3 regions of the Pseudomonas sp. 10S5 genome follow, and region 2 is predicted to be linked to each of the others. Evidence: predicted binding sites of a transcription regulator. Region 2 holds the regulator's gene; each other region holds the start of a gene.
The links. Region 2 encodes sigma-54, which starts transcription at its own class of promoters, with help from an activator protein. Its sites were predicted from a motif close to ANTGGCATNNANNTTGCTNT; they were not measured.
Positions count from the first base shown of each region.

Region 1: QN378_RS03570 (sigma 54-interacting transcriptional regulator) is a predicted target of sigma-54. The motif match lies at 2,408-2,427, and genes of this name have one in related genera.
Region 3: QN378_RS07130 (CmpA/NrtA family ABC transporter substrate-binding protein) is a predicted target of sigma-54. The motif match lies at 1,922-1,941, and genes of this name have one in related genera.

Region 1 covers NZ_JASJVL010000003.1:92,008-96,187, forward strand. Annotated here, with positions in the region: gene QN378_RS03565 (MFS transporter) at 1-147, opposite strand, end outside; gene QN378_RS03570 (sigma 54-interacting transcriptional regulator) at 348-2,276, opposite strand; gene QN378_RS03575 (MSMEG_0572/Sll0783 family nitrogen starvation response protein) at 2,513-2,995, shown strand; gene QN378_RS03580 (Nit6803 family nitrilase) at 3,123-4,103, shown strand; gene QN378_RS03585 (MSMEG_0568 family radical SAM protein) at 4,090-4,180, shown strand, end outside.
Region 2 covers NZ_JASJVL010000024.1:42,863-47,042, reverse strand. Annotated here, with positions in the region: gene lptA (lipopolysaccharide transport periplasmic protein LptA) at 1-1, shown strand, start outside; gene lptB (LPS export ABC transporter ATP-binding protein) at 1-726, shown strand; gene QN378_RS21150 (RNA polymerase factor sigma-54) at 913-2,403, shown strand; gene hpf (ribosome hibernation-promoting factor, HPF/YfiA family) at 2,483-2,791, shown strand; gene ptsN (PTS IIA-like nitrogen regulatory protein PtsN) at 2,805-3,269, shown strand; gene rapZ (RNase adapter RapZ) at 3,272-4,129, shown strand; gene QN378_RS21130 (HPr family phosphocarrier protein) at 4,146-4,180, shown strand, end outside.
Region 3 covers NZ_JASJVL010000005.1:174,384-178,563, forward strand. Annotated here, with positions in the region: gene rmf (ribosome modulation factor) at 435-650, shown strand; gene QN378_RS07125 (quinone-dependent dihydroorotate dehydrogenase) at 792-1,817, opposite strand; gene QN378_RS07130 (CmpA/NrtA family ABC transporter substrate-binding protein) at 1,970-3,181, shown strand; gene QN378_RS07135 (ANTAR domain-containing response regulator) at 3,196-3,771, shown strand; gene QN378_RS07140 (nitrate/nitrite transporter) at 4,113-4,180, shown strand, end outside.

The DNA.
Region 1 (4,180 bases), on a different contig from region 2:
GGACAGGCCGATGTCAGGCGCAATCAACTCGATAATTGGCTGGGCGTAATAAAGGTTGCCGACAATGGCACCACAGCAAAACGCAAACAACGTCACCCTCCCGCGCGTCATGGTGTGGGAGTGGTCGGTGTGGGTCGTAATACTCATGGACGTTCTCGTTCGCGCTTTTGATAGCGCGCAGGCTAATGGTTTCGCCCGCAAGTAAAAAGGGTCGTGGCCGTGATAGCTAATATGCTTGGAAAGAATAAACAGCTAAATCACTCAGTGCTGAACCTGTATAAGCCAACTTGTTGGCGAGGCGTCTGACCGTGTGTGTCAGGAAAGGCGCTTCGCGAACAAGTTCGCTCCTACAGATTTTTCTGACCGGAAGCTCCCTCCAACTCAATATCCAGCCGTTTCAACCTCGACGCCAAGGTCGTCGGTTTGATCCCCAGCAATTCCGCCGCGCCGCCTTTGCCGAACAACTTTCCGTTGGCCGCTTTGAGGGCGGCGTGCATGTTGTTGCGCTCCAGTTCTCGCAGTTGCGCGTCGGTCATGACCGATGACGGCATGAACAGAAGGGTGGTGCTTTCGGCGCTTTTAGGTTCGTCCGGGAGGTCCATGTTCAGATCAGCACCACGGGAGGTAATCAGCGCGCGCTCGATGACGTTTTGCAGTTCGCGGATGTTGCCCGGCCATGAATAACGCTGCAAACGCTCGATGTCGCTGTTGCGCAGGCGGCGGCCGGGCATGTTCAGGCGTTGGCTGGTTTGCTTGAGAAAGTGCGCGGCCAGTGGCGGGATGTCCATGGCGCGGTCGCGCAGGGCCGGGGACTGGATCGGGAACACGTTCAGCCGAAAATACAGGTCTTCGCGAAAGCGCTTGGCCGTGACTTCCTGCCGCAAATCCCGGTTGGTGGCGGCGATGATCCGTACATCGACCTTGCGCGTGCGTTCTTCACCAACCCGTTCGAACTGGCCTTCCTGCAACACCCGCAGCAGCTTGCTTTGCAGCTCCAGGGGGATTTCGCCGATCTCGTCGAGAAACAGTGTGCCGCCGTCGGCCAATTCAAACCGTCCGACCCGGTCCCGAATCGCCCCGGTGAACGCGCCACGAATGTGCCCAAAGAACTCGCTTTCAAACAGTTCGGTGGGGATCGCCGCGCAGTTAACCCTAATCAACGGGCTGGCGCTGCGGCGGCTGGCTTGGTGGATGGCGCGGGCAATCAGCTCTTTACCAGTGCCGGATTCGCCGTTGATTAGCACGCTGGCGTCAGTGGGTGCGACTACATCGATCTGTTTGATGATCTTCAGAATCGGTTCGCTTTGGCCGACGATTTCCCGGAAGTTGTGCTCGATGTGGATTTCTTCCTGCAAATACGCGTTTTGCTCCTCCAGCCGCTGTTTGAGGACGTTGAGTTCTTTGAGAGCGCTTTGCAGTTGATTCTCAGTGTTGCGGCGTTCGGTGATGTCACGAAAAACCACCACGGCGCCGGCGATTCGGCCATCGGAAATAACCGGGGTGCTGGTGAATTCCACCGGAAAACTGCTGCCGTCGCGGCGCCAGAACACTTCTTGGCGCCCTTCGTGAATCACGCCGTCGCGCACCGCTTTATAGATCGGGCAATCTTCCACCGGGTAATGACTGCCGTCGGCATGGGTATGGTGGTGAATACGATGGATATTCTTGCCGATCATGTCCTCGGGTTCCCAGCCGAGCATGCGCGCGCCAGCCGGATTGACGAACGTCGCCAGGCCGTCACTGTTGATGCTGTAGATGCCATCGCCCACTGAGCTGAGCAGCAACAGGTTGTCGCGCTCGGACTCTTGAAACAGGTTAAGAATGTTACGCCACTCGATCAGCCCGCCGCGCATGGTGCGCTCAGTATGAGCTTGATCGCGCTGGTACTTCTGATGACTCAGCTCGCGCAGCACCAGAATCAGCTGCTGCTCGCCCTTGATTTGCAGAGTAGTAGCGGAGATTTCCAGCTCGATGCGCTCTCCGGTCTTGCAATGACAGCTCAGCTCTTCAGTCCAACCTAGGCCTTTGTCTAGCACCGCTTGGGTAAATACGATCAGGTCCGCCAACTGATGGCCGAACAGTTTGCTCACTGGCAGCGCCAGCAACTCTTGGCGCTGATAACCAAGCAGCTTGCAGGCGGCAACGTTCAAGTCACCAAAGCGGTCGGCATACGGATTGAGCAACACGATGGCTTCGGCGCAGTGTTCAAACACCATGTGCCGTGACGAATACGCCAGGTCGGCCCAGTTGCTGAGGGAGTCTGTTTCGGTGGTCATTACGAAATCTCGTGATTTGCCGCTACGAATATTCGTATTTCTACGTGAATGCGTGGTTCACCGGTAGCATCAGCTGTGCGATAAAAAACCGTATCAGATGGGCTTTATTAACTAATTCAATGACTTAAGTCAGTGCAAATTTTATTTTAATTTTCTGGCACGGCGTTCGCTCTCTCTGTTTCAACCCGGCAGCCACTTAAGGCCGCCGCCAAAGAAAAAAAAAGGAGAGCGACGACATGCCTACCGTGGATATTCCTCATTACAAAGACGGCGACTTTCTGGTCGATTACGAAGAAAAAGTCTTCGAAGACGTCAAAGCCGAGCCCGGCGAAAAAGTCCTGATCACCTTCCACACCATCGCTTTCGAAGGCTCCATCGGCCTGGTCAACATGCTTCAGGCCAAGCGTCTGCTGCGCAAGGGCTTTGAAACCACCATCCTCTTGTACGGCCCCGGCGTGCAGTTGGGCGTGCAGCGTGGTTTCCCAACCCTAGGTGCTGAAGCGTTCCCAGGCCATTTGGCGGTGAACAAGCAACTCATCCAGTTCATGGAAGAGGGCGGCAAAGTCTATGCCTGCCGTTTTGCTTTGCAGGCGCTGTATGGCCAGACCGAAAAAGCCTTGATCGAAGGTATCCGCCCGATCAACCCACTGGACGTGATGGACCTGCGACTGCTGATGCGCCGTGAAGGCGCAATGATCATTGATACCTGGACTGCGTAGCTAACCGTGCCAGTCGCTTCGCAGGCGAGCCTGCTTCCACAGTATTGCGTCCAGGCTGCGTACTTGTGGAAGGGTGCTTGCCCGCGAAGGTTTTTTTTGAAAATACCCTCTCACCAGGACTGCCCTTATGGCCATCATTAAAGCTGCCGCTGTACAAATCAGTCCGGTGCTGTATAGCCGCGAAGGCACTGTGGATAAGGTCTGCCAGCAGATTATCGCTCTCGGTCAACAGGGCGTGCGGTTTGCGGTCTTTCCGGAAACGGTGGTGCCGTACTACCCCTATTTTTCCTTCGTCCAACCGCCGTTCGCGATGGGCAAGGAACACCTGAAACTGCTGGAACAATCGGTCACCGTGCCGTCGGCATCCACCCTGGCCATCGGCGAAGCCTGCAAGCAAGCCGGGATGGTGGTGTCCATCGGCGTCAACGAGCGCGATGGCGGCACGATCTACAACGCGCAGTTGTTGTTCGATGCCGACGGTAGCCTGATTCAGCACCGGCGCAAGATCACCCCGACCTATCACGAGCGGATTATCTGGGGCCAAGGCGACGGCTCTGGTCTGCGCGCGGTGGACAGCGCTGTAGGGCGCATCGGCTCCCTGGCGTGCTGGGAGCATTACAACCCGTTGGCCCGTTACGCGTTGATGGTAGACGGCGAACAGATTCACGCGGCGATGTTTCCGGGATCGCTGGTGGGCGAGGTGTTCGCTGAGCAAATCGAGGTCACCATTCGCCACCATGCTTTGGAGTCCGGCTGCTTCGTGGTCAACGCCACCGCGTGGCTAGACGCCAGTCAGCAAGGTCAGATCATGCAAGACACCGGTTGCAGCCTCGGCCCGGTTTCGGGGGGCTGCTTCACCGCGATCGTTACTCCGGAAGGCAAGTTGCTCGGTGAACCACTGCGCTCCGGCGAAGGCGTGGTGATCGCCGATCTGGACCTGGCGTTGATCGACAAGCGCAAACGAATGATGGATTCGGTGGGCCATTACAGTCGCCCGGAACTGCTCAGCCTGTTGATCGACCGCACGCCCACCGCCCATGTGCATGAGCGCAGTGCCCATCACCTTGCCGTCGCGCCGACCGAGGAACTTGAACATGCAAACCAATGAATTATTGGCCGAGCTGCAATGCCATGGCGTGCGTTGGCCCGCGGCGCAGAACGGCTTGTCACGGCAAGGCGGGGCAG
Region 2 (4,180 bases):
ATGGCGACGCTGAAAGCCCAACACCTGGCTAAATCCTACAAGGGTCGGCAGGTCGTACGCGATGTCAGCTTGTCTATCGACAGCGGTCAGATCGTCGGACTGCTTGGCCCTAACGGCGCAGGAAAAACAACCTGCTTTTATATGATTGTAGGGCTGGTACAGGCTGATCAGGGTCGTGTATTGATTGACGATCTGGACGTCAGCCACCAGCCAATGCACGGTCGTGCGCGGGCCGGAATCGGCTACTTACCGCAGGAAGCCTCCATTTTTCGCAAGCTGTCTGTTGCTGATAACATTATGGCGATACTAGAGACCCGCAAAGAACTAGATCGCGCGGCACGTCGCAAAGAGCTTGAAAGCCTGCTGCAAGAATTCCATATCAGCCATATCCGCGACAACTTGGGCATGAGCCTGTCAGGCGGCGAACGCCGTCGTGTGGAAATTGCACGCGCCTTGGCGACTTCACCCAAGTTTATTTTGCTGGATGAGCCTTTTGCAGGCGTCGACCCGATTTCAGTAGGCGATATAAAGCAAATCATCTACCACTTGAAGGCCAAGGGAATTGGCGTTTTGATCACCGACCATAATGTTCGCGATACCTTGGATATTTGTGAGACTGCCTATATCGTCAACGATGGACAACTGATCGCTGAAGGTGATTCAGAAACCATTCTGGCCAACCAATTGGTTAAAGAGGTTTACCTCGGCCATGAATTCCGCCTGTAAGGTCTGCGGTATATCGCTCTTCATAGGCGACAGACGCTAGAATTTCGCGCTGGCAAGCATTTTAATTTCCAGCGGACTCTAGGCAAACACTTAAGTTTCAGGCATATAATTTGCTTAAGTTGGCGCTCCGGCGCCCTGTAGTGGATGGCGCATGAGCGCCGGCGAATAAGGTGTTAAGCCCCTGCCATGAAACCATCGCTAGTCCTGAGAATGGGCCAGCAGCTGACGATGACACCTCAGCTGCAACAGGCTATCCGTCTACTCCAACTGTCGACCCTGGACCTTCAACAAGAGATCCAGGAAGCGTTGGAGTCCAATCCTATGCTGGAACGTCAGGAAGAAGGCGACGACTTCGACAACGCCGATCCAGTGGCCGATAGTGTAGAAAAACCTAACCCCGACATTCAGGAACCGACCTATCAGGAATCTGCCCCCACGGTGGACAACCTGGAAGAAGGTGACTGGAGCGAGCGAACGCCCAACGAGTTGCCCGTTGATACCGCGTGGGACGACGTTTATCAGTCCAGCGCCAGCAGCCTGCCGAGCAACGATGATGACGAATGGGATTTCACCACGCGCACCTCAGTTGGCGAGAGCCTGCAAAGCCATCTGTTGTGGCAGCTCAACCTGGCACCGATGTCCGACACTGATCGACTGATCGCAGTAACGCTGATCGACTGTATTAACAATCAGGGTTATCTGGACGAATCACTTGAGGAAATTCTCGACGCTTTCGATCCTGAGATGGACGTCGAACTGGATGAGATAGAAGCGGTGCTGCACCGCATCCAACAGTTCGAGCCCGCCGGGATCGGGGCTCGCAATCTGAGTGAATGTTTGTCACTTCAGTTGCGCCAGTTAGCCCCGAAAACTCGCTGGCTAGCAGAAGCACAACGCTTGGTATGCGATTACATCGACCTACTGGGGAGCCGAGATTACAGCCAATTAATGCGCCGTATGAAGCTCAAGGAAGATGAGCTGCGCCAGGTGATCGAACTGGTGCAGAGCCTTAACCCACGACCAGGCTCGCAAATCGAATCTGCTGAAGCCGAATACGTCGTGCCCGATGTGATAGTGCGCAAAGATAACGAACGCTGGTTGGTGGAGCTCAATCAAGAGTCAGTTCCACGCCTTCGGGTCAACCCTCAGTACGCTGGCTTCGTGCGCCGGGCCGATACCAGCGCCGACAACACGTTCATGCGCAATCAGCTGCAAGAAGCCCGCTGGTTCATCAAGAGCCTACAAAGCCGTAATGAAACCCTGATGAAAGTTGCAACACAGATCGTCGAACATCAGCGTGGGTTCCTTGAATACGGCGACGAAGCAATGAAGCCATTGGTCCTGCATGACATAGCAGAAGCGGTCGGCATGCATGAGTCGACAATTTCACGGGTGACCACCCAAAAATTCATGCACACCCCCCGCGGCATTTACGAACTGAAATATTTCTTTTCAAGTCACGTAAGCACCTCGGAGGGCGGCGAGTGTTCGTCTACGGCCATTCGCGCGATCATCAAAAAACTAGTTGCGGCGGAAAATCAGAAAAAGCCGTTGAGTGACAGCAAGATCGCTGGTTTACTGGAAGCACAAGGCATTCAGGTAGCCCGTCGCACGGTCGCCAAATACCGTGAATCATTAGGGATCGCGCCTTCGAGCGAGCGCAAGCGATTGATGTGATAAGGACCTGAAGCCATAGCGTTCCAGTGGCAGGTATTTAGCCTGCCTCTTTATGCACTGGCAACGAAGGAGACGCTGTATGCAAGTCAACATCAGTGGACATCAGCTAGAAGTAACAAAGCCCCTGCGTGAATACATTGAGCTGAAACTCAAAAAACTAGAGGGGCATTTTGACAAGATTACAAATGTGCAGGTAACAATGGCGGTCGAGAAACTGAAACAGAAGATCGAAGCCACGCTGCACATCCACGGTGGGGAGGTAGTCGCTAACGCAGAACATGACGACATGTATGCGGCCATCGATCTACTTACTGACAAGCTCGATAGACAATTGCTCAAGCATAAGGAAAAGCAGCAGAACATCCTTAAAGGTGCGACAGCTCGCTAAACACTCCCAACTCATGATCCGACTTGAAAATATCCTGACCCCCGGCCGTTCCATTGTGAACGTGCCGGGCGGCAGCAAAGAAAAAGCGCTCAGGCAAGTTGCCAATCTGATCGGCCATGAACTGCCGGGACTGAATTCGCACGATATCTTCGAGAAGCTCACCGCTCGCGAAAAACTGGGGTCGACAGGTTTTGGCAACGGTATCGCTATCCCTCATTGCCGCTTAAACGGCTGCAGCGAACCTATCAGCGCCTTGATTCATCTGGACGCTCCGATTGATTACGACGCCATTGATGGCGCTCCAGTCGATCTGCTATTTGTTTTGCTTGTTCCCGAAGCTGCCACAGACGCCCACCTCGAACTACTGCGACAAATTGCCAGCATGCTAGACCGCAGGGACGTGCGTGACCGACTGCGTGGGGCGAAAAGCAGCGAGGCTCTCTACCAGGTGGTCCTGGACGTACAGAACGGACATTAATCATGCGAATGATCATCGTCAGTGGCCGATCCGGCTCCGGCAAGAGCACCGCACTCAATGTGCTAGAAGATAACGGCTTTTATTGCATCGACAATCTGCCCGCCGGCTTGCTTCCAGAATTGGCTGATCGTGCTCTTGTTCATACTGAACTGGCCGAACCACTCGTAGCCGTTTCAATTGACGCGCGCAACCTCCCTAGTCATCTATTCCGCTTTCCTCAGCTACTTGAGGAACTGCGCAATCGACATATTCAATGCGATGTGCTGTACCTGGACGCAGACGAAGAGACCCTGCTCAAGCGCTTCTCGGAAACGCGTCGCCGCCATCCGCTAAGCAGCGCCAATCGCTCGCTGGCTGAAGCAATACGCGATGAAAGCTCCCTGCTCGGGCCCATCATAGATTTGGCTGACCTGAAGATTAATACCACGCAGCTCAATCTTTATCAGCTACGCGATACGATCAAGCTGCGCTTATTAAACAAACCAGAGCCCGGTACCGCATTTTTGATAGAGTCGTTTGGTTTCAAGCGCGGCATGCCCGTAGATGCCGATCTGGTGTTCGACGTGCGCTGCCTGCCAAATCCCTATTGGAAAACAGAGCTGCGCGAGCAATCAGGCCTGGATCAACCCGTTGCTGAGTATTTGGCCGCCCAGCCTGATGTCGAAGAGATGTTCCAGGATATTTACACGTATTTGAACAAATGGTTGCCTCGCTTTGCCGCCAGCAGCCGAGCTTACGTCACAATTGCCATTGGCTGCACCGGCGGGCACCACCGTTCCGTCTATCTGACCGAACGTTTGGGTCGGGTGTTGCAGCAATCCCTCAAGAATGTTCAGGTTCGCCACCGCGACCTCAACTGATAGGACTTCTATCGCGATGCCCGTTCATCAAATTACCATTATCAACAAGCT
Region 3 (4,180 bases), on a different contig from region 2:
ATCAGATAAACCGCGTCGTCCGCTTACCAATAGATTCGATTGCGTCGACCCAGCGAAAACTAAAACGTTGCAGCAATACCTTATATTTCGTGACCCTTCGTCGATTAAAAATTGGCGTCGATCCGACATCTTTTAAACGATAAAAGCGCCTCCCATTCCCAATCAAAGCCTCGGTTCAGGGGGGCTGTGGAAAAAATACAGTGCCAGCAACTGGGCTGCTTATGGCCCGAACACCCTTTTCGTTACGTTGTTATGACAAAACGGTCATTCACAGCGTCTTACGCATTCGTTAGAACTCAACACAGGTTGTCACCGCAATGGCGACAGCCCTAAGCCCGCGACGCCGGCAGCGGGTACTCACGGCAGAAGATTCTGCCCGACCTCGACATGAGGTCTCCAGGGACATAACAGTCAACAGACGAGGGCAATACCCTATGAGAAGACTTAAACGTGATCCGTTGGAAAGAGCATTTTTACGCGGATATCAATTTGGTGTTCATGGTAAATCCCGTGAGCTTTGCCCCTTTACTCTACCGTCAGTACGCCAAGCCTGGATCAATGGCTGGCGAGAAGGACGCGGCGACAACTGGGACGGTATGACCGGCACTGCGGGCATCCACAGACTTAACGAACTTCATGCGGTCGGCTAACCAGGCACACTCCGACCAGATTTTTTAAATATGTTGCACATTTGACTAAACATGCACGCCCCATCCGGGCGGCGGGCTTGCGCCCAGGGGCTCCTTCTCAGGAGTCCCTATTTTTATCCGGCGTTGACCTCGCACTACTGATCAGCGGCGATTTATTGCCGCAATCGCATCAACCGACTGCCCAATTAGCGCCGGCCCTTTATAAATGAAACCAGAATAAATCTGCACCAAACTCGCCCCTGCCGCGATTTTTTCCGCAGCATGCCTGCCTTCGGTAATCCCGCCCGCGGCGATGATTGGTAATCGTCCAGCCAGTTCCCCTGCCAAAACCTTGACCGTATGGGTACTTTTTTCGCGAACCGGCGCTCCCGACAGTCCACCGACCTCATCGGCGTAGGGCATGCCTTCCACCCCTTTGCGGCTGAGCGTAGTGTTGGTAGCAATCACCGCGTCCATGCCCGAATCAATTAACGCAGCGGCCACTAGAACAGTTTCTTCGTCGGTCATGTCCGGTGCGATCTTGATCGCCAGCGGAACACGGCGGCCGTATTTCATGGCGAGGTCTTCCTGGCGCAGGCGCAGTGCTTCGAGCAATTGTTTTAGCGAATCTCCAAACTGCAAACTGCGCAGGCCTGGGGTGTTAGGCGAGCTAACGTTTACCGTCACGTAACTCGCGTGCTCGTAGACCTTATCCAGGCAGATCAGGTAGTCGTCCACGGCCCGCTCGACGGGCGTGTCAACGTTCTTGCCGATGTTGATTCCGAGTATTCCGCCGTACCGAGCGGCCTTGACGCGAGTGATCAGGTGATCGACGCCCAGGTTGTTAAACCCCATGCGGTTAATAATTGCCTCGGCGTGAGGCAAACGAAAAATTCGTGGTTTCGGATTACCCGGCTGAGGGCGTGGCGTCACTGTACCGACCTCAACAAAGCCAAAACCTAACTGCGCAAAACCAACGATGGCCGTACCGTTTTTGTCCAGCCCCGCTGCCAAGCCAACCGGGTTTGGAAAGTTCAAACCCATCACCCTGACAGGTAACTGAGCAGGCGCTTTGCTTAACAAACCATTGAGACCCAACCGCCCACCCGCGCCTATTAAATCCAGCGACAGGTCATGGGAAGTTTCCGGGGAAAGTTTGAACAATAACTGGCGTGCCAGGTTATACATGGGCGGGAGTGGCTCGTGAGCGGCTGAATTCAGGGACGAGATTATAGACGGACCCGGCATAGGAGGCGAGACATGCTGTAATGTTTGCCGACGCTCGCGCCGAGAGTGGCATATGCATTGCTTCAAGACGCGGATGAATAAAGAGACGCGCTATGAATAAATCACCTAATAACGCTCTGGATTGGGTCGCAGGCAGCGATGCACCGGAAAAAAACACTATCGACTTAGGCTTTATCGCCCTGACTGATTGCGCACCACTGGTAGTCGCTGCCACTCAGGGATTCGGTCAACCTTATGGACTCACGATGAACCTGAAACGGCAGTCATCGTGGTCCAATCTACGCGACAAGTTGGTTAGCGGTGAACTAGACGCTGCCCACAGCCTCTATGGGCTGATCTACGCCGTACAGTTGGGGATCGGCGGCACCGGCCAGGTCGACATGGCGGTACTAATGGGCCTGAATCAAAACGGACAAAGCATCAATCTTTCAAAGGCCCTAAAAGAAGCCCGCGTGGTCAGTCCTGACGCATTAGACAAACGCGTGCACCAAAGCCGTACAAAACTGACCTTCGCTCAAACTTTCCCCACTGGCAATCATGCTATGTGGCTGTATTACTGGCTGGCAAGTCAGGGCATCCACCCCTTGAATGACGTTGACAGCGTTGTGGTGCCTCCTTCGCAAATGGTCGCGCATTTGCAGGCCGGGCGTATTGACGGCTTTTGCGTTGGCGAGCCCTGGGGTGCTAGCGCGGTTAATCAAGGGCTCGGATTTACCCTTGCAACTACTCAGGCCATCTGGCCGGATCACCCGGAAAAAGTTCTGGGTTGCACCCGGGAGTTTGTCGAACAAAATCCGAACACCGCCCGCGCGCTAGTAATGGCGGTGCTCGAAGCCAGCAAGTTCATCGAACAAAACGACGAAAATCGACGTAGCACCGCTCAACTGCTCAGCGGCAGCGACTACTTGAATACGCCAGTGGGCCATATCGAGCCGCGGTTGATGGGCGATTACACAGACGGCCTCAACCATGAATGGCACGATCACCACGCGGTGCGCTTCCACGGCGCTGGCGAAGTAAACATGCCTTACCTGTCGGACGGAATGTGGTTCATGACGCAATTCCGTCGCTGGGGTTTGCTGCGCGAAGAACCTGATTATGTGGCGATCGCCACTCAGGTGCATCGACTAGAGCTCTACGAACAGGCCGCCGAGGCAGTGGGCGTCAAGGTACCTGAGTCGGCCATGCGCAGCAGCCAACTGATCGATGGAAAAATCTGGGATGGCAGTGACCCGACGGCATACGCCCACAGTTTCAAACTACATGCGCTGGTTGATGCTGCCCCCACTTTCATCCGTCGTTGAAGGAGCCTGCGAACATGCTGCGTATCCTGCTGATAAACGACACGCCCAAGAAAGTAGGTCGCCTCAAGGCCGCCCTTATAGAGGCAGGTTTTGAGGTCATTGATGAGTCCGGTTTGATTATTGACTTGCCCGCCCGGGTAGAAGCAGTTCAACCCGATGTAATTCTGATTGACACCGAATCACCGGGCCGCGACGTCATGGAGCAAGTGGTGCTCGTCAGCCGTGATCAGCCCAGACCCATTTTGATGTTCACTGACGAACATGACCCGCTGGTAATGCGCCAAGCAATAAAATCCGGCGTCAGCGCCTACATCGTCGAAGGCATTCTCGCTCAGCGCCTGCAACCGATTTTGGATGTGGCAATGGCCCGTTTTGAGAGCGATCAGGAACTTCGTGCCCAGATACAGGCACGGGATCAGCAGCTGGCTGAGCGCAAGCGCATCGAATTAGCCAAGGGCCTGCTGATGAAGATGAAGAATTGTAAAGAAGAAGAGGCCTACACCCTGATGCGTCGCCAAGCCATGAGCCGTCAGCAAAAGCTTATCCAGGTGGCTGAGCAAATCATCGCAATGAGTGAGTTACTGGGGTAGAAACGTGCCCTATAAGCGACTGAAATGGAAAGATAACTCAGTAAGAGCGCGTCTGGCAGTGATCAGCTACATAACCCTCGAAAATGGGCGATTCGGTTTCTTAGTTGATATCTATTTGAATATTTTTAGACCTTGTTGCCCTTCATTGCGCAAAAGCTCGCCACCTTGGATCGTCGTTATGGCTCGCAACTTGCTTATATCCTCGCACCGGTAGCCAAAGGCGGTTACCCCTTACACGACAAAGACGTCGCATTCCCTTCTCGCTCAGGCGAATCGGGTAGCGGCGTTTTTTGCGTTTTGGCCCATAGGCCGCGATTCTTTGTATGCAGATGAGGTGTTCTATGAATGCAAGCTTCTGGAAAGCGGGTCACCGACCAACGCTGTTCGCAGCCTTTCTGTATTTCGACCT